Regions from separate parts of the Citrobacter sp. U14242 genome, predicted to be linked through region 4. Evidence: predicted binding sites of a transcription regulator. Region 4 holds the regulator's gene; each other region holds the start of a gene.
The links. Region 4 encodes PurR, which represses purine synthesis genes. Its sites were predicted from a motif close to CANGCAAACGTTTGCNTG; they were not measured.

Region 1: gltS (sodium/glutamate symporter) is a predicted target of PurR. The motif match lies at 2,039-2,056, and genes of this name have one in related genera.
Region 2: cvpA (colicin V production protein) is a predicted target of PurR. The motif match lies at 2,423-2,440, and genes of this name have one in related genera.
Region 3: pyrD (quinone-dependent dihydroorotate dehydrogenase) is a predicted target of PurR. The motif match lies at 2,458-2,475, and genes of this name have one in related genera.

Annotation. Positions count from the first base shown of each region.
Region 1 covers NZ_JBKGLW010000002.1:337,589-341,831, reverse strand. Annotated here, with positions in the region: gene ACLJXE_RS04360 (AsmA family protein) at 1-474, opposite strand, end outside; gene xanP (xanthine/proton symporter XanP) at 596-1,987, opposite strand; gene gltS (sodium/glutamate symporter) at 2,216-3,421, shown strand; gene recG (ATP-dependent DNA helicase RecG) at 3,462-4,243, opposite strand, start outside.
Region 2 covers NZ_JBKGLW010000001.1:264,146-268,388, reverse strand. Annotated here, with positions in the region: gene ACLJXE_RS01265 (sigma-54 interaction domain-containing protein) at 1-292, shown strand, start outside; gene purF (amidophosphoribosyltransferase) at 328-1,845, opposite strand; gene cvpA (colicin V production protein) at 1,879-2,367, opposite strand; gene dedD (cell division protein DedD) at 2,570-3,238, opposite strand; gene folC (bifunctional tetrahydrofolate synthase/dihydrofolate synthase) at 3,228-4,243, opposite strand, start outside.
Region 3 covers NZ_JBKGLW010000008.1:27,730-31,972, reverse strand. Annotated here, with positions in the region: gene ssuD (FMNH2-dependent alkanesulfonate monooxygenase) at 1-777, opposite strand, end outside; gene ACLJXE_RS14325 (sulfonate ABC transporter substrate-binding protein) at 774-1,748, opposite strand; gene ssuE (NADPH-dependent FMN reductase) at 1,741-2,316, opposite strand; gene pyrD (quinone-dependent dihydroorotate dehydrogenase) at 2,560-3,570, shown strand; gene zapC (cell division protein ZapC) at 3,737-4,243, shown strand, end outside.
Region 4 covers NZ_JBKGLW010000004.1:169,190-173,432, forward strand. Annotated here, with positions in the region: gene sodB (superoxide dismutase [Fe]) at 1-285, shown strand, start outside; gene ACLJXE_RS07910 (MFS transporter) at 325-1,494, opposite strand; gene cydH (cytochrome bd-I accessory subunit CydH) at 1,673-1,762, opposite strand; gene purR (HTH-type transcriptional repressor PurR) at 2,060-3,085, shown strand; gene punR (DNA-binding transcriptional activator PunR) at 3,205-4,128, opposite strand; gene punC (purine nucleoside transporter PunC) at 4,240-4,243, shown strand, end outside.

The sequences.
Region 1 (4,243 bases), on a different contig from region 4:
TTTACCCGCCTCAGGGTTCCAGGGAATAACGCCACCGTTCACGCGTTGCGCGCTCAGGTTCCACTCACTGCCGGGGCTATTTAATGCCATATCCTGTAGCTGCAGGCGATCGGCCTGGAACGGAAGCGGCGCAGTTTGTTGAGAAAGATTGAGCGTACCGTTTTGCAACAAGATGGTGTCAACGTGCAACGGGTCGGTGATCTGACGACTGCTCAGGCCAATATCAACCGTTTTTGCGACCAACGTGGCAGGCTGCCCATCACGACCAAAAGTGACATTTTTCAACAGAATATGGGATGGGGAGGAAAACCGGTGATCGATGGCATCAAAAGCCAGGTGGTAGCTGCTGTTCTCTGACACCCAGGCGCTGACATGCTCTGCACCCCAACGGGTTTGCAGTAGAAAATAAAGGCCGAGGATCGCCACTGCACAGGCGATCAGCACGTAAATAAGCAGCTTTCCAATAAATTTCATGGTCTTCCATCCCGCGAAGTGCACATAGTCAAGTTATGCACGATTTACGCGCAATCCTCAAGGCGGGAATGGTGAAAGAGCGTTACAGCGGCGTTGATTCTGAATCAACGCCGCATTTCGCTTACGCTTTCTCTGGCGGGAAAATCAGGTTCAGAACAATAGCGGTAATACCGCCAGCAGCAATGCCAGAAGAGAGCAGGTTTTTCACCCAGTCAGGCGCAAACTGCAGGATCAGCGGTTGCTGGGAGACGCCGAGGCCGACAGCCAGCGACAGTGCAATAATCAGAATGGCACGGCGGTTCAGCGGTTCACGTGACACGATACGTACCCCGGAGGCCGCGATAGTCCCGAACATCACCAGCGTTGCCCCGCCCAGAACAGGTTCAGGGATATGTTGTACAAAGCCACTGACTGCCGGGAACAGACCCAGTGCGATCAGCATCAGCGCCACCACAAAACCAACATAGCGGCTGGCAACGCCGGTTAACTGGATGACCCCGTTATTCTGACCGAAGCAGGAGTTCGGGAAGGTGTTGAACACGGCAGAAACAAACGAGTTCAGGCCGTTCGCCAGTACTCCACCTTTCAGACGTTTCATGTACAGCGGACCCGAGACCGGTTGTTCGGAGACATCGGAGGTGGCCGTAATATCACCGATGGTCTCCAGCGAGGTGATCATAAAGACCAGCATCAGCGGTAGCAGTAAGCTCCAGTCGATACCCAGACCGTAATACAGCGGCGTTGGTACCATGATCAGATCCTGACTTACCGGAGCGGTATTTTGCGGCAACATGCCCATAAACCAGGCCAGCAGGTAGCCCGCAGCCATGGCAATCACCAGTGACGCAACGCGCAGGTACGGGTTGCGCTGGCGATTAAGAATGATAATCAGCGCCAGCACGACACCCGCCAGCATCAGATTCTTCGGTGCGCCAAAGGTATTGTCGCTCATTGCGGCGTAACCGCCGCCAATCGATGTCAGACCCACCTGAATCAGTGACAGACCAATGATCATTACTACCACCCCTGAGACCAGCGGAGTAATAATACGACGTGCCAGATGCAGTACACGCGAGATAACCATCTCGGTGCAGCTTGCCAGCATCAGTGTGCCAAACAACGCCGCCATCATGGTTGGGATATCGGCGCCACCGGTTTTTAGCGCCGTACCGCCCATAATCAGCGGCGCAACAAAGTTAAAGCTGGTGCCCTGAATGGATAACAGCCCTGAACCCACCGGTCCCCAGGCTTTAATCTGAATGATAGAAGCTACGCCAGAAGCGAACAGCGACATACTGATAATGTGTTGAGTATCCTGAGCCGGTAAACCGAGCGCCTGGCAGATTAACAGAGCAGGCGTGATTACCGCGACGAACATGGCCAGCAGGTGCTGACAGGCGGCAAACAGGGTTTGGGCTAGCGGGGGGCGATCTTCAAGACGGTAAATCAGTTCACTGTTGTGAGTCTGCGCAACCGGTTGCGCATTGGTCGACTCTACGGCGTTAACGGACATCAGAGGCAATCCCATGGTGGAAAAGCGGTGATTTTATCTGACCAGGGCAGAAAAGCAAACGTTTGCGAGTAACTATTCTTAATATTTAAAACGGATAAACAAACATTTTTATATAACTTTTCATCATTTTCTGCTTAAAATCCACCCCGATAACTCATTAAGAGCTAAAAATCGACCTGGAATGAATCGTGCGTAGCAGAACTGCAAAGCGCACTAATGGAGCTGTATATGTTTTACCTCGATACATTATCAACACTGGTTGCTGCAACCCTGGTGTTGCTGCTGGGGCGTAAGCTCGTCCAGTCTGTCTCTTTCCTGAAAAAATATACGATTCCCGAACCTGTAGCAGGTGGATTGCTGGTGGCGATCGCGTTGCTGGTGCTGAAAAAAAGCATGGGCTGGGAGGTCAATTTTGATATGACGTTGCGCGATCCGCTGATGCTGGCGTTCTTCGCAACTATCGGCCTGAATGCCAATATTGCCAGCCTGCGCGCTGGCGGCCGCGTGGTGGGCATCTTTCTGATTGTGGTTGTTGGGCTGCTATTAATGCAGAACGCCATCGGTATCGGTATGGCAAGCCTGCTGGGTCTCGACCCGTTGATGGGCCTGATTGCCGGTTCGATAACGCTCTCTGGTGGGCACGGAACCGGAGCGGCGTGGAGCAAGCTGTTTATTGAACGCTATGGTTTCGCTAATGCAACTGAAGTGGCAATGGCATGCGCAACGTTCGGCCTGGTGCTGGGCGGTTTGATTGGTGGTCCTGTCGCGCGCTATCTGGTTAAACACTCCACGACTCCGGATGGTATGCCGGACGATCAGGCAGTACCGACTGCGTTTGAAAAGCCGGATGTTGGGCGCATGATCACCTCGCTGGTGCTGATTGAAACTATCGCGCTGATTGCTATCTGCCTGACGGTGGGCAAAATCGTTGCGCAAATGTTGGTGGGAACGGTGCTGGAACTGCCGACCTTCGTCTGCGTACTGTTTGTTGGTGTGATCCTGAGTAATGGTCTGGCGCTACTGGGCTTTTATCGGGTGTTTGAGCGTGCGGTTTCGGTGCTTGGTAACGTCAGCCTGTCGCTGTTCCTGGCAATGGCGTTAATGAGCCTCAAGCTATGGGAACTGGCTTCGCTGGCGCTGCCAATGTTGGCAATCCTTGTCGTACAGACCGTTTTCATGGCGCTGTATGCGATTTTCGTCACCTGGCGCCTGATGGGTAAGAACTACGATGCGGCGGTTCTGGCAGCCGGGCACTGTGGCTTTGGCCTCGGCGCAACGCCGACAGCGATTGCCAACATGCAGGCGATTACCGAACGTTTTGGCCCATCACATATGGCGTTTCTGGTGGTGCCGATGGTGGGGGCGTTCTTTATCGATATCGTCAACGCACTGGTGATTAAGCTGTATCTGCTGTTGCCGATTTTTGCGCAATAAAGGCCGTGCGGCGGTGTGATAACCGCCGCGATGAAGAGGGTTATGCGTTGGAGTAGCGTTCAGTTTCTGGCATCCAGCGCTCTATCAGCGCCACTGCCTGCTGTGGATAACGTTCGTGAATATGGCGGGCAATGCGCTGAACTTCCGGAATAATGGCCTGATCGCGCAGTAAATCCGCTACCTTAAATTCCGCCGTTCCGGTCTGGCGTGTACCCAACAGTTCACCGGGGCCGCGGATCTCCAAATCTTTTTGCGCAATAATGAATCCGTCGTTGCTGTCTCGCAGCACCTGCAGACGTTTTTGCGCTGTTTTTGACAGCGGTGATTTGTACAGCAGGACGCAGTGAGAAGCGACTGCACCGCGACCGACGCGGCCGCGCAGCTGGTGTAACTGCGCTAAGCCCAGACGCTCCGGGTTTTCAATAATCATCAGGCTGGCGTTTGGTACGTCTACACCGACTTCAATCACTGTAGTGGCGACCAGTAAATGCATTGCACCCTGTTTAAACGCAGCCATGACAGACAGCTTCTCGGCAGGTTTCATGCGCCCATGCACCAGGCCAATATTAAGCTCCGGCAGAGCGAGTTTAAGTTCTTCCCACGTGGCCTCTGCTGCCTGGGCCTCCAGTAAATCAGACTCTTCAATCAACGTGCAGACCCAATACGCCTGACGTCCTTCGTGCGTGCAGGCGTTACGCACACGGTCAATGATGTCGCTGCGCCGGGTATCCGGAATCGCGACGGTGGTGACCGGTGTACGCCCTGGAGGCAGTTCATCAATCACTGATGTGTCGAGATCGGCGTAGGCGGTCATCGCCAGCG
Region 2 (4,243 bases), on a different contig from region 4:
TATGCAAGAGAACGACGGGATGCTGAAAAAGATTGTCTTTGAAGAGGAGGAGTTAAACTTAGGCGTTGCAGATATCCCAACCGTTGTCAGCCGACCCATACGCTCTGAGCCAGAGGGGGATAGCTCCCTTGACATACAGGTGGCCAGATTCGAAAAAAGCCTGATTGAAACGGCACTAAATACTTGTCAGGGAAATATTGCCGCTGCGGCACGCAGTCTCAATGTTTCCCGAACGACGCTGCAATACAAAGTACAGAAATACGCTATTCGCTTCGGCGTGGTTAATGACTGATGAAAGCCAGCGACATTATGCCGCTGGCGATATCGTTAACCTTCGTTGTGCATCTCAAGATTTTCCGCTTCGTTCTGGCGCAATACCGCTTTGGCATCGTCATTACGCAAAGAGTCCAGGAAATCGAGATACTGCTGGTCAACATCTTTAGTGACATAGACGCCATTAAACACGGAGCATTCAAACTGCTGAATATCCGGGTTCTCAGCACGCACAGCGTCGATCAGATCATTCAGATCCTGGAAGATGAGCCCATCCGCGCCAATGATTTGACGGATCTCGTCTACTTCACGACCATGAGCAATCAGCTCCGTCGCCGTAGGCATATCGATACCATAAACGTTCGGGAAGCGAATCTCCGGTGCGGCAGAGGCCAGATACACCTTCTTCGCTCCGGCCTCACGCGCCATCTCGATAATCTGTTCTGAGGTGGTCCCGCGCACAATGGAGTCGTCTACCAGCAGCACGTTCTTATCACGGAATTCCGCACGGTTGGCGTTCAGCTTACGGCGCACGGATTTACGGCGCAGTTGCTGACCCGGCATGATAAAGGTACGCCCCACGTAGCGGTTTTTCACAAACCCCTGACGATATGGCTTACCGAGGATACGGGCAATTTCCAGCGCAATATCACAAGAGGTTTCCGGAATGGGGATCACCACGTCAATATCCAGATCTTCCCACTCACGGGCAATTTTTTCGCCAAGCTTTGTTCCCATATTCACACGGGCGCTATAGACGGAAATCTTGTCGATGAAGGAGTCAGGACGCGCGAAGTAAACATATTCAAACAGGCATGGGTTACTGACCGGATTATCGGCACACTGGCGGGTAAACAACTGGCCTTTTTCGGTAATATACACCGCCTCACCAGGAGCAACATCACGCAGGAATTCAAAGCCCAGCGTATCCAGCGCCACGCTCTCGGAAGCCACCATATATTCGGTACGACCATCGCCGATATCGCGTTTGCCCAGCACCAGCGGGCGGATACCATTAGGATCGCGGAAGGCCACCATACCGTGGCCGATAATCATCGCCACGCAGGCATAGGCGCCGCGGATCTGGCGGTTAGTTGCGGCAATCGCAGCAAAAATATTATCGGCTTCCAGCGGGTAGTGGCGGAAATTATCCAGCTCGCTGGCGAAAATATTCAGCAGAATTTCAGAATCTGAAGTGGTATTGATGTGACGGCGCTTTTCTTCGAACAGCTTTTTACGCAGCTCATGCGCGTTGGTCAGGTTGCCGTTGTGGGCAAGCGTGATGCCATACGGTGAGTTGACATAAAAAGGTTGAGCTTCGGAGGCGCTGGAGCTGCCAGCCGTTGGGTAACGCACATGACCGATGCCCATATTGCCCTGCAAACGCTGCATATGGCGCGCTTCAAAAATATCGCTCACCATTCCGTTTGCTTTACGCAAACGGAAGCAGTTATTGGCATCAATGGTGATGATGCCTGCGGCATCCTGACCACGGTGCTGAAGCACCGTTAACGCGTCATAAATCGACTGGTTTACCGGCATAACACCGGCGATACCGACAATACCGCACATACGTCTTTTCCTCGTTCAGCAACGACCCAAAGTTTATACTTTGGGCAAGAAACTTGACGAGCTTTGCAGATAGTCAAAGAACCATCTGATGATGAAACTGAACTGTGGGATCAGCTGCGACTTACTCCAGTCTTCACTTTTCGACACACCGGTAAATGTATCGAGAAAGAACAGTATGGCGGCGACGATCAACGCCCCTCTCAGAGCACCGAAGCAGATCCCCAACACCCTGTCAGTCCCCGACAGGCCTGTTTTCTCCACCAGCTGACCTATCACAAAGTTAACGATAGCGCCGACGATAAGTGTCGCGATAAACAGTATCGCGATAGCAATCCCATTCCGAACCAGTTCGTCTTCAAAGCCCGTAAACCAGACAGACAGGTAAGTGTAGTAATGGCTGGCGACAAAGAAAGCACAACCCCAAGTCACCAACGATAATGCTTCACGTACAAAGCCACGGATCAGGCTAACCAGACAGGAAAAACCAATCACCGCGATAATGGCGTAATCAATCCAGACCATAAGTGTCCCACGATTTTACGCCCTGTCGTCCTGTTCGGGGCGCATTCTAACAGAAAAAGAAAACGTTTGCGTAGGGATTTCCTTTCCACGCGTAAATAAAAATGGCGCTGAAAAAATCTTCAACGCCATACGGTTTTATGCCTCTTCGGGCACTGCCGGAGAGCGGTGTTAATACCTTATCCGGCCTACATGAGACAGCCCCTTAATTAGGGGTATACCCCATAACAACTCCACTCAGGCCGGAGATTTTCTGCAGTTCTCCCAGCGAGTTTTTCAGCTTATCTCTGGACGCATCAGGCCCGACAAGAATTCGGGTTATTTTACCCTGTACTGGCGTTGACGGGGAAGTATATACCCGGAAACCCGCACCACGTAACTTACCGACGATCTCATTGACCTTATCCGCATTTTTCAACGCGCCAAGCTGCACAACGTAGGCTTTCCCGGTTGGTGCCGGGGCGTCGTCGACGACCGGTTTCGGTGCAGGGGCAGGAACGGGCGTCGGCGCCGGAGCAGCAGCAACAGTTTGCGGCTTCGGTTTAGGTTTTGGTGGCTCCACAGGTGCAGGGATAGGATCTAACTCCGCGTTGTTTGCTGCCGTCAGACGCGACGGATCCAATGACGGTGCAGCCGCATCACCGGCACGTACCTCTTCTGCGGCACCTTCCGGCGGTTGCGTCGGCAGTGCCTGCGTCGCCGCAGGCATCATGTCCGGTTCATCGCGATCGCCGGGTTTTGGTACCAGCGGGATCGCCGCAAACTCATCCTGATAATGTTTTTTCTGCCCGTCGAGCAACCCGGGAAGCACAATCACCCCAAGCGCGACCAGCACAATAGTGCCAACTAATCGATTCTGAAACTTACTCGCCACCGCTTCTCCCCACGTCTATTACTTCCATGACATGTGCGACAGTGTGAAACGATCCACACACCAACACGGTATCTTCTGGTTTTGCCGCGGCCAGGGCCGCAAGCCATGCCTGAGCCACGCTGTCATAGGCTTCGCCATTACCCAGGTGCTCCAGCAGTTGTTCTGCCGTTGCGCCACGCGGGCCTTCCAGAGGCGCACAATACCAATCGTCAACCACGCTTTTCAACCAGGCTAACGTACCGGCAATGTCTTTATCATGTAGCATACCGATAACCGCAAGTACGCGCCCGCTTTTCACTAACTTTTTCAGACGTTCAGTCAAATATTCCGCTGCATGCGGATTATGAGCAACATCAAAAATCACTCGCGGTGACTTGCTCACAATCTGAAAACGCCCCGGTAAAATAGCCTGCTCGATACCTTCACGAATCGCCTGCTCGCTGACGTTAAGTCCGCTGGCTCTCAGTGCTGCCAGTGCGGTCGCGGCGTTAGGTTGCGGGACCTGCGGTAACGGCAGTTGTGTCAGCGTACCGTGGCTATCTGTGAATGACCAGTCGTTCTCTGTAACCGAATAGCGCCAGTCCACACCACGGCGCTGCAGTATCGCCCCTGTCTCTTGCGCCACATCTGCGATGGTATAGGGCATTTCCGGTTCACCGACGATAGCCGGTTTCTCTGCTCGGAAGATCCCCGCCTTCTCACGGCCAATGCTTTCGCGATCGGGCCCCAGCCAGTCAGTATGGTCAAGCGCAATGCTGGTGACTACCGCGACATCAGCATCGACGATATTGGTTGCGTCAAGACGGCCGCCTAACCCCACTTCCAGAATCACCACATCAAGCTGCGCCTGTTTAAACAGCCACAATGCTGACAGCGTGCCGTATTCAAAGTAGGTCAGGGAAATATCACCGCGCGCAGCTTCAATCTCAGCAAATGAGGCGGTATGCGCAGACTCCGGTAACTCGCCCCCCTGCACGCGAACACGTTCCGTGTAGCGCACCAGGT
Region 3 (4,243 bases), on a different contig from region 4:
CTGAGCTTTGGCAATGGTGTCGTCATCCAGATGGGCAATCAGGCGATCCGCCGCCTGCCACGCCTCTGCGGTGGTTTCGCGTACAATCACGTGCAGGCGAATACCAAATCGGATCTTGCGCCCGAGCGCCGCCGCTTTAGCCCGCACCTGTTCAATCTTCTCTTTGACCTGTTCAGGTGGCTCGCCCCAGGTCAGATAGAGATCAACCTGCTCGGCGGCAAGATCCTGCGCCACGTCGGAAGAACCGCCGAAGTACAGCGGAGGGTGGGGCCGTTGCACAGGCGGGAAAAAGAGTTTTGCCCCACGGACGTGGACGTGTTTACCGTTGAAATCCACGGTTTCGCCTTGCAGCAAGCGCCGCCATACCTGAGTGAATTCAGCGGAGGCTTCATAACGTTCTGTGTGATCGAGGAACACGCCATCGCCCGCCAGCTCCTGCGGATCGCTGCCGGTTACCAGGTTAAACAGCGCGCGACCGTTGGACAGTCTGTCGAGCGTCGCCGCCTGGCGTGCCGCAACCGTGGGTGAGGTTACGCTGGGACGTAGCGCGACCAAAAATTTTAACCGCTGGGTGACCGGGATCATTGAGGCGGCGACCAGCCAGGCATCTTCGCAGGAGCGACCGGTCGGGATCAGCACCCCGGTAAACCCCAGACGATCGGCTGTTTGCGCGATTTGTTGCAGATAACTGTGATCGACCGGGCGTGAACCTTCTTCTGTTCCCAGATAATGGCCGTCACCGTGCGTGGGTAAAAACCAGAACATGTTCAGACTCATAATTTTGCTCCTGCCTGCTGAGTGGGCTGCCAGATACGCTGGCGAATATCGATTTTTTTCGGCAACAACCGGTTGTCATAAAACAGATCGGCGGTTTGTTGCTGCAGTGCGGCAACAGAGGCGCTTACAGGGGTAATAGTGGTTGGCGGGCGATGGTCCAGATAAGATGCTATGACCGGTTCAGGCAGCCCCATGGTTTTAGCCAGCAGGGTGATACTTTGCTGACGTTGACTGAGGGTTAAGGCATCGGCCTGGCTAAAGGTGTCTAATACGCCATGAATAAAAGCGCCGTTTTTCTCGGCATAAGGGCGCGCGGCGAGGTAAAACGAACCGGTCTGTTTGAGGTCGGTACCATCTTTCAAAACGCGTACGTCACCTTGCAGTAACGCGGCGGAGTAGTACGGGTCCCAAATTGCCCATGCATCCACATTTCCTTGTTGGAAAGCGGCACGCGCATCGGCGGGTGTCAGATACGTGGCCTGGATATCGGTAAAATTCAACCCAGCCTGCTGCAGGGCGCGGAGCAGTAAATTGTGGGCGCTGGAACCTTTCTGGAAGGCGACTTTATGTCCTTTAAGCTCTGCGACGCTCTGGATTGGGCTATTTTTCGGCACCAGAACCACTTCAGCTTTCGGTTTGGGCGGCTCGACGCCTACGTAGACCAGATCGGCCCCGGCGGCCTGGGCAAAAATCGGCGGGATATCACCGGTGCTGCCCAGATCGATGCTGCCGATATTTAGCGCCTCCAGCATTTGTGGTCCGGCAGGAAACTCAATCCATGAGATTTTTGTCTGTGGGTAGCGTTTTTCCAGCAACTGATGGCTTTTTGCCAACACCATGCTGATGCTCCCTTTCTGATAACCAATGCGCAGGGCATCTGGCGCGGTATCTGCGGCGTGAACCAGCGTCGATAAAGACAGCAGCCCAGTCAGCGCCAGCCATGGCGTATGGCGTTTAAGTAAATTAAGCATGGGCGGCACCTCGCAGAGCGTTCAAGGACAAAAGCTGGACATCGCGGCGTTGCAAAGCCTGCCAGAAGGTATCAAGCGCACTGTCCAGGCGCAGTTGCAGGTTGGGCGTAAACTGCGGCTTATGCTGATAATCGATGACCTGCGAATCATCGGCAAAAACACCGTGCAGGATCTCCTGGGCTTTCAGTGCGCTGAGGACGGGTTTCAGGGCGTAATCGACGGCCAGCAAATGCGCCACGGTGCCGCCGGTCGCCAGCGGCAACACGACTTTGCCCTCCAGCGCGCGTTCAGGGAGCAGATCGAGCAAGGTTTTCAATGCGCCGGAATAGGCCGCTTTGTAGACCGGCGTGGCGACAATCAGTCCGTCGGCGGCCTGCAGTTGTTCGATAAACGTCTTCAGCGCCGGGCTGTCGAATCGCGCATAGATCAGATCATCGGGCGCAAAATTGTGCAAATTCCAGTGGTAAACCTCGATTTCCTGCCCGTTCAGTTTTTCTCGCGCATATTCCAGTAAGGCGCCGGAGCGAGAGGGGAAGCGTGGGCTGCCCGCCAGAGTGATAACGCGCATATTTACAATCTCTCCTTATAACCAATTGTTCGTTTTTATTTAACATTGATAACAATTTGTGCAGTCTGGCAGAGAGGTTTTGTTTATCGAAATGATTTATGCGGGATAGAAAAGCTGAAAATTGCATAAAACGAGGAGCGGAAAGAAAACGTTTGCTTTTTATTGCCGCAGGTCAATTCCCTTTTTGTTCGCGATCGCACATAATACGCCCCCGGTTTGCACACCGGGAATCCAGGAGAGTTCATGTACTACCCCTTCGTTCGTAAAGCCCTTTTTCAGCTCGATCCAGAGCGCGCTCATGAATTAACATTCCAGCAATTACGTCGCATTACGGGTACACCGCTTGAAGCGCTTGTCCGCCAGAAAGTACCCGCAAAACCGGTTACCTGTATGGGGCTGACGTTTAAAAATCCGCTCGGTCTTGCTGCCGGACTGGATAAAGACGGGGAGTGCATTGATGCACTTGGGGCGATGGGATTCGGTTCAATTGAAATCGGTACTGTGACGCCGCGTCCGCAGCCGGGTAACGATAAGCCGCGTCTGTTCCGTCTGGTCGATGCAGAAGGTTTGATCAACCGCATGGGGTTTAATAACCTGGGTGTTGATAACCTGGTCGAGAACGTTAAAAAATCGCATTTTGACGGTATTCTGGGGATTAATATTGGTAAGAATAAAGACACCCCGGTAGAGAATGGCAAAGATGACTATCTGATTTGTATGGAAAAAGTCTATGCTTATGCTGGTTATATTGCGATTAATATCTCTTCACCAAATACTCCAGGGTTGCGTACGCTACAATATGGCGAGGCTCTGGATGATCTGCTGGCGGCTATTAAAAATAAGCAAAACGATCTCCAGGCGATCCACCATAAATATGTGCCGGTGGCGGTAAAGATCGCGCCGGATCTTTCTGTGGAGGAACTGATCCAGGTTGCCGACAGTTTGGTTCGTCATAATATTGATGGCGTTATTGCCACAAATACCACCCTTGATCGTTCCCTTGTTCAGGGAATGAAGAATTGTGACCAAATGGGTGGTTTGAGCGGCCGACCATTGCAATTAAAAAGTACAGAAATTATTCGTCAGTTGTCTCAGGAATTAAAAGGGCAGTTGCCGATTATTGGTGTTGGTGGGATCGACTCGGTGATTGCCGCGCGGGAAAAAATGGCTGCCGGTGCTTCACTGGTTCAGATTTATTCGGGATTTATTTTTAAAGGTCCGCCGTTGATTAAAGAAATCGTCAGCAATATCTGATCCATGCCTTAATCCGACAACCAGGGCTTTATTTCTAGCCCTGGTTGTTTTATATTCCTTTACTGTTGCTTATTTAAACATTCTGAGCTTTTATTATTAGGGCAATAAACGAAGCGGCAAAAGGATAGTGTCGCAATGGCGATGATTAAGGAAAGGAGAGAAACTGATGCGAATTAAACCCGACGATAACTGGCGCTGGTATTATGATGAAGAGCACGATCGCATGATGCTCGATTTAGCCAATGGCATGTTATTCCGCTCGCGTTTTGCGCGTAAAATGCTCACGCCTGATGCATTTTCTCCGTCTGGTTTTTGTGTCGATGACGCTGCGCTTTATTTCTCCTTCGAAGAAAAATGCCGTTACCTGGATTTAGCTAAAGAACAAAAAGCGGAACTGGTGCTAAATGCGTTGGTGGCTATTCGGTATCTTAAACCGCAAATGCCAAAAAGCTGGCACTTTGTTGCCCACGGCGTGAACTGGTCGCCAATGGTAGGTGACGCCGCCTGTGTTTATTTGAGCGATACTGAAGAACAGGTAAATCTGTTAGTGGTTGAGCCGGGTGAAAATGCTGCCTTGTGTCTGCTGGCACAGCCGGGAGTGGTCATTGCCGGTCGCACCATGCAACTTGGTGATGCGATTAAAATCATGAATGACAGACTGAAACCGCAGGCG
Region 4 (4,243 bases):
TCCTTTGGCAGCTTTGCAGACTTCAAAGCACAATTCACCGACGCCGCTATCAAGAATTTCGGTTCTGGCTGGACCTGGCTGGTAAAAGGAACGGATGGCAAACTGGCTATCGTGTCCACCTCCAACGCAGGTACACCGCTGACGACTGACGCGACGCCTCTGATGACCGTTGACGTGTGGGAACATGCCTACTACATCGATTATCGTAATGCCCGTCCTGGCTACCTGGAACACTTCTGGGCACTGGTGAACTGGGAATTTGTTGCGAAAAACTTCGCAGCATAAATGACAACGCAGAAGGGGTTCCCTTCTGCGTTTTTGTTTTTAATTCGTTGCGTTGCAGACTTCTTCCGCTTGTTTCCTTGCCGAGACAAAGACCAGCAGTAGCGCAAGACCCGCCACAATCGCCCCCATTACCGGTACGAAACTGTAGCCCAATCCTCCGGAAATTACCGCCCCACCAGCAGCCGCTCCCAGGGCATTCCCCAGATTAAACGCGCCAATATTAACTGACGATGACAATCCAGGTGCCTCGCTGGCAACGCGCATCACACGCATCTGCAGCGGCGGAACCACCGCAAACGTTGCTGCGCCCCACACCACCATACTCACGGCCGCACCCAGCTCATTACGAGCCAGGAAAGGTATTGCCAGCATAATAATCATTAGCAGCAGCAAAAAGCCTTTCAGCGTACCGTTAACCGAACGGTCAGCCAGTTTCCCCCCCAGATAGTTACCGATAGAGAACCCAACGCCAATCAGCACCAGCATACCGGTGACAAACGCCGGCGTAGCATGAGTAATGCTATGCAGCACGGGTGAGATGTAGGTATAAAGCGTAAACATCGCCCCGGCCCCCAGAACGGTCGTCAGTAACGCTGACACCACTTGTGGACGCATTAACACCGCCAGTTCTTTGCGCACATCAGGGCGCTCACCAGCCCCACCTTTCGGTAACGAGAAGAACAGACTGACCATTGCGATAACACCCAGTCCCGCCGTCGCCATAAAGGACATACGCCAGCCGATGGTTTCCCCAAGCCAGGTTGCCGCGGGAACACCGCCAATATTGGCGATAGTTAACCCCATAAACATAGTCGCAACGGCGCTGGCCTGTTTATGTTTGGGGACAACGCTTGCTGCCACAACCGAACCGAGGCCAAAAAATGCCCCGTGGTTAAGACTGGTCAAAATGCGCGACAGCATCAGCGTCGTGTAATCCGGAGATATCGCCGAAAGCACATTACCCAACGTAAAAATGGCCATCAGGAAGATAAGCGCATTGCGACGCGCACGATGGGACAGCAGTAATGTCATCAGCGGTGCGCCAACCATCACGCCTACCGCATACGCGCTGATTAACATCCCAGCGGCCGGAATTGAAACATCCACACCTTTGGCAATGACGGGTAGCAATCCCATGGGAGAAAATTCTGTCGTTCCAATGCCAAACGCACCTATCGCCAGCGCCAGTAAAGGATAATTTATTTTCATCTATCGACTCCGTAACGTCGAGCCTTGGCACGACACATCATAAGAGTCAAAAGCATGACATTGATCGCAAAATTAATAAAGTTAACAAAATTGCAAAAGACTTTTGCTTATTGGCAAAAAATAGGACGGAAAAGACAAGCAGAAAGGGTGAGGGAGAGCAAACTCCCTCGGGGGGAAATCAGTGCAGTGCTGCAGTCAGGCCACCCGCGACAATCAGGCCCAGAACAATTATGGTCGTCACTAACGAAAATTTCAGATCGGTGCTCATCAAGTTTTCTCCTTTTTATTCCCACACAAAAAGTGATATTGCGCATTTTTACACACTTGAAAGCAAAAATCTCTCACGATTTATATTGATAACTGCTTTTAACTCTTCCCCTTTTCGTTAAGATCAGACAAAATTCCACGCTTACTTGATTAGCGTACCGGCCATTGACCCCTTCCTGACGTTCCGTGTCGTTTTCCCGGCGTGCCGCAACCCCGACGTTGCGTTGAGGGTGTGTGAAGGCAAACGTTTACCTGGAGTATTCTCAGGAGCTTAGGATATGGTCTGGAGTGAGATGTAATGGCAACTATTAAAGATGTAGCGAAGCGAGCAAACGTTTCCACTACAACCGTATCACACGTAATTAACAAAACGCGCTTTGTCGCAGAAGAAACGCGCAACGCTGTCTGGGCAGCGATTAAAGAACTGCACTACTCCCCCAGCGCAGTGGCACGTAGCCTGAAGGTGAATCACACCAAATCGATCGGTTTGTTGGCAACCAGCAGTGAAGCTGCCTATTTTGCCGAAATTATCGAGGCTGTTGAGAAGAATTGTTTCCAGAAAGGCTACACGCTGATTCTGGGCAACGCCTGGAACAGTCTTGAAAAACAGCAGGCATACCTGTCTATGATGGCGCAAAAGCGCGTAGATGGCCTGTTGGTAATGTGTTCAGAGTATCCGGAATCACTGCTTTCCATGCTCGAAGAGTATCGCCATATTCCAATGGTGGTCATGGACTGGGGCGAAGCAAAAGCCGACTTTACCGATACCGTCATTGATAACGCTTTCGAAGGTGGTTACATGGCGGGCCGGTATCTGATTGAACGCGGTCATCGTGAGATCGGTGTGATCCCGGGTCCCATGGAGCGTAATACCGGCGCAGGCCGCCTGGCTGGCTTCATGAAAGCGATGGAAGAAGCGCTGATTAAAGTTCCCGAAAACTGGATTGTACAGGGTGATTTCGAACCTGAATCCGGCTACCGCGCTATGCAACAAATCATCTCCCAGTCGCATCGCCCAACCGCCGTATTCTGTGGTGGCGATATTATGGCGATGGGTGCGCTGTGTGCCGCAGACGAGATGGGACTGCGCGTGCCGCAGGATATCTCAGTTATCGGTTACGACAACGTGCGCAACGCTCGTTACTTCACCCCTGCGCTGACCACCATCCACCAGCCAAAAGATTCACTTGGTGAAACAGCTTTCAACATGCTGTTAGACCGTATCGTGAATAAACGTGAAGAATCGCAGTCAATCGAGGTGCATCCACGTCTGGTAGAACGTCGTTCCGTTGCCGACGGTCCATTCCGCGATTATCGTCGTTAAGCCCGTTATGTGGGTAATGCCGTTCAGAAAGCATCAATCGGTGTTGGCGGGGGTAATGAACATACTCTCTCCGAGAAAGGGTTCTGCTCTCCATACATGCTTAACTGAACGGCATTACGCTATGCGAGGAGCTCATCCGGCTCCCGCAGCCACTCTTTATTCAGCGTCTCACTATCCCCCAGGTAGTCCAGTAACCAGCTCAGTGCAGGCGACGTATCATTCTGTTGCCAGGTCAGGCAACACGCGGCATCCGGGAACGGATTTTCCAGCTGTAACGCCACCCATTTTCCGCTATCGATCCACGGTTTTGCAAAATGCGTCGGTACCATCCCGACACAGAGTCCGGCTGACAAGCAGGTGGCCGAGGATTCCCAGTCAGGAACCACGACGCGTTTTTGGTTGTGCAGCAACCATGTAATACGTTTCGGCAGCGTGCGGGACGTGTCTTCGCGCACCAGCGATGGCCAGTTGCGCAACGTATCGTCACTGAGCGGTCCCGGCATTGTCGCCAGCGGATGATGACTGGCTACCACGCAACTCCAGCTCAACATTCCCATATCCCGGAACGTATAGCGTCCCCCTACCGGAATGGCCTGCGTTGCTCCGATAGCTAACTCCACACGACCGTCCGAAAGCGCGTCCCAGACGCCATTAAACACCTCCTGAAAGACCAGAAGCTCCACATCATCGAAATGGCGGTAGAAATCCACAATCATCTGTCGGGTTCGTTCCGGGCGAACAATATTATCTACCGCAATCGCCAGCTGTCCTCGCCAGCCATTGGCGATTTGTTGACATTGCTGACGGGTGATCTGCATTTTTTTGATAACAGACCGACCTTCTTTTAAAAACCACGCGCCAGCAGGCGTTAATTCCACGTCCCGGTGACGACGTTCAAAAAGAGGTACAGCCAGCCACTCTTCCAGTTGGCGCACAGTGTAGCTTACCGCCGAAGGTACGCGGTGCAACTCCTGAGCAGCCGAACTAAAGCTACCGTTACGCGCCACCGCATCAACAACTTCAAGTGAATATTCCGACCACATGCTCTGCCTGCAAAAAATTTGAAATCAGTAAGCAAATATTAGCGTTTCACAGCGAGAATTACACTCACTACACTCAGCGGCAATGTTCTATTGCTAAAAAGAGAAACGATAATGC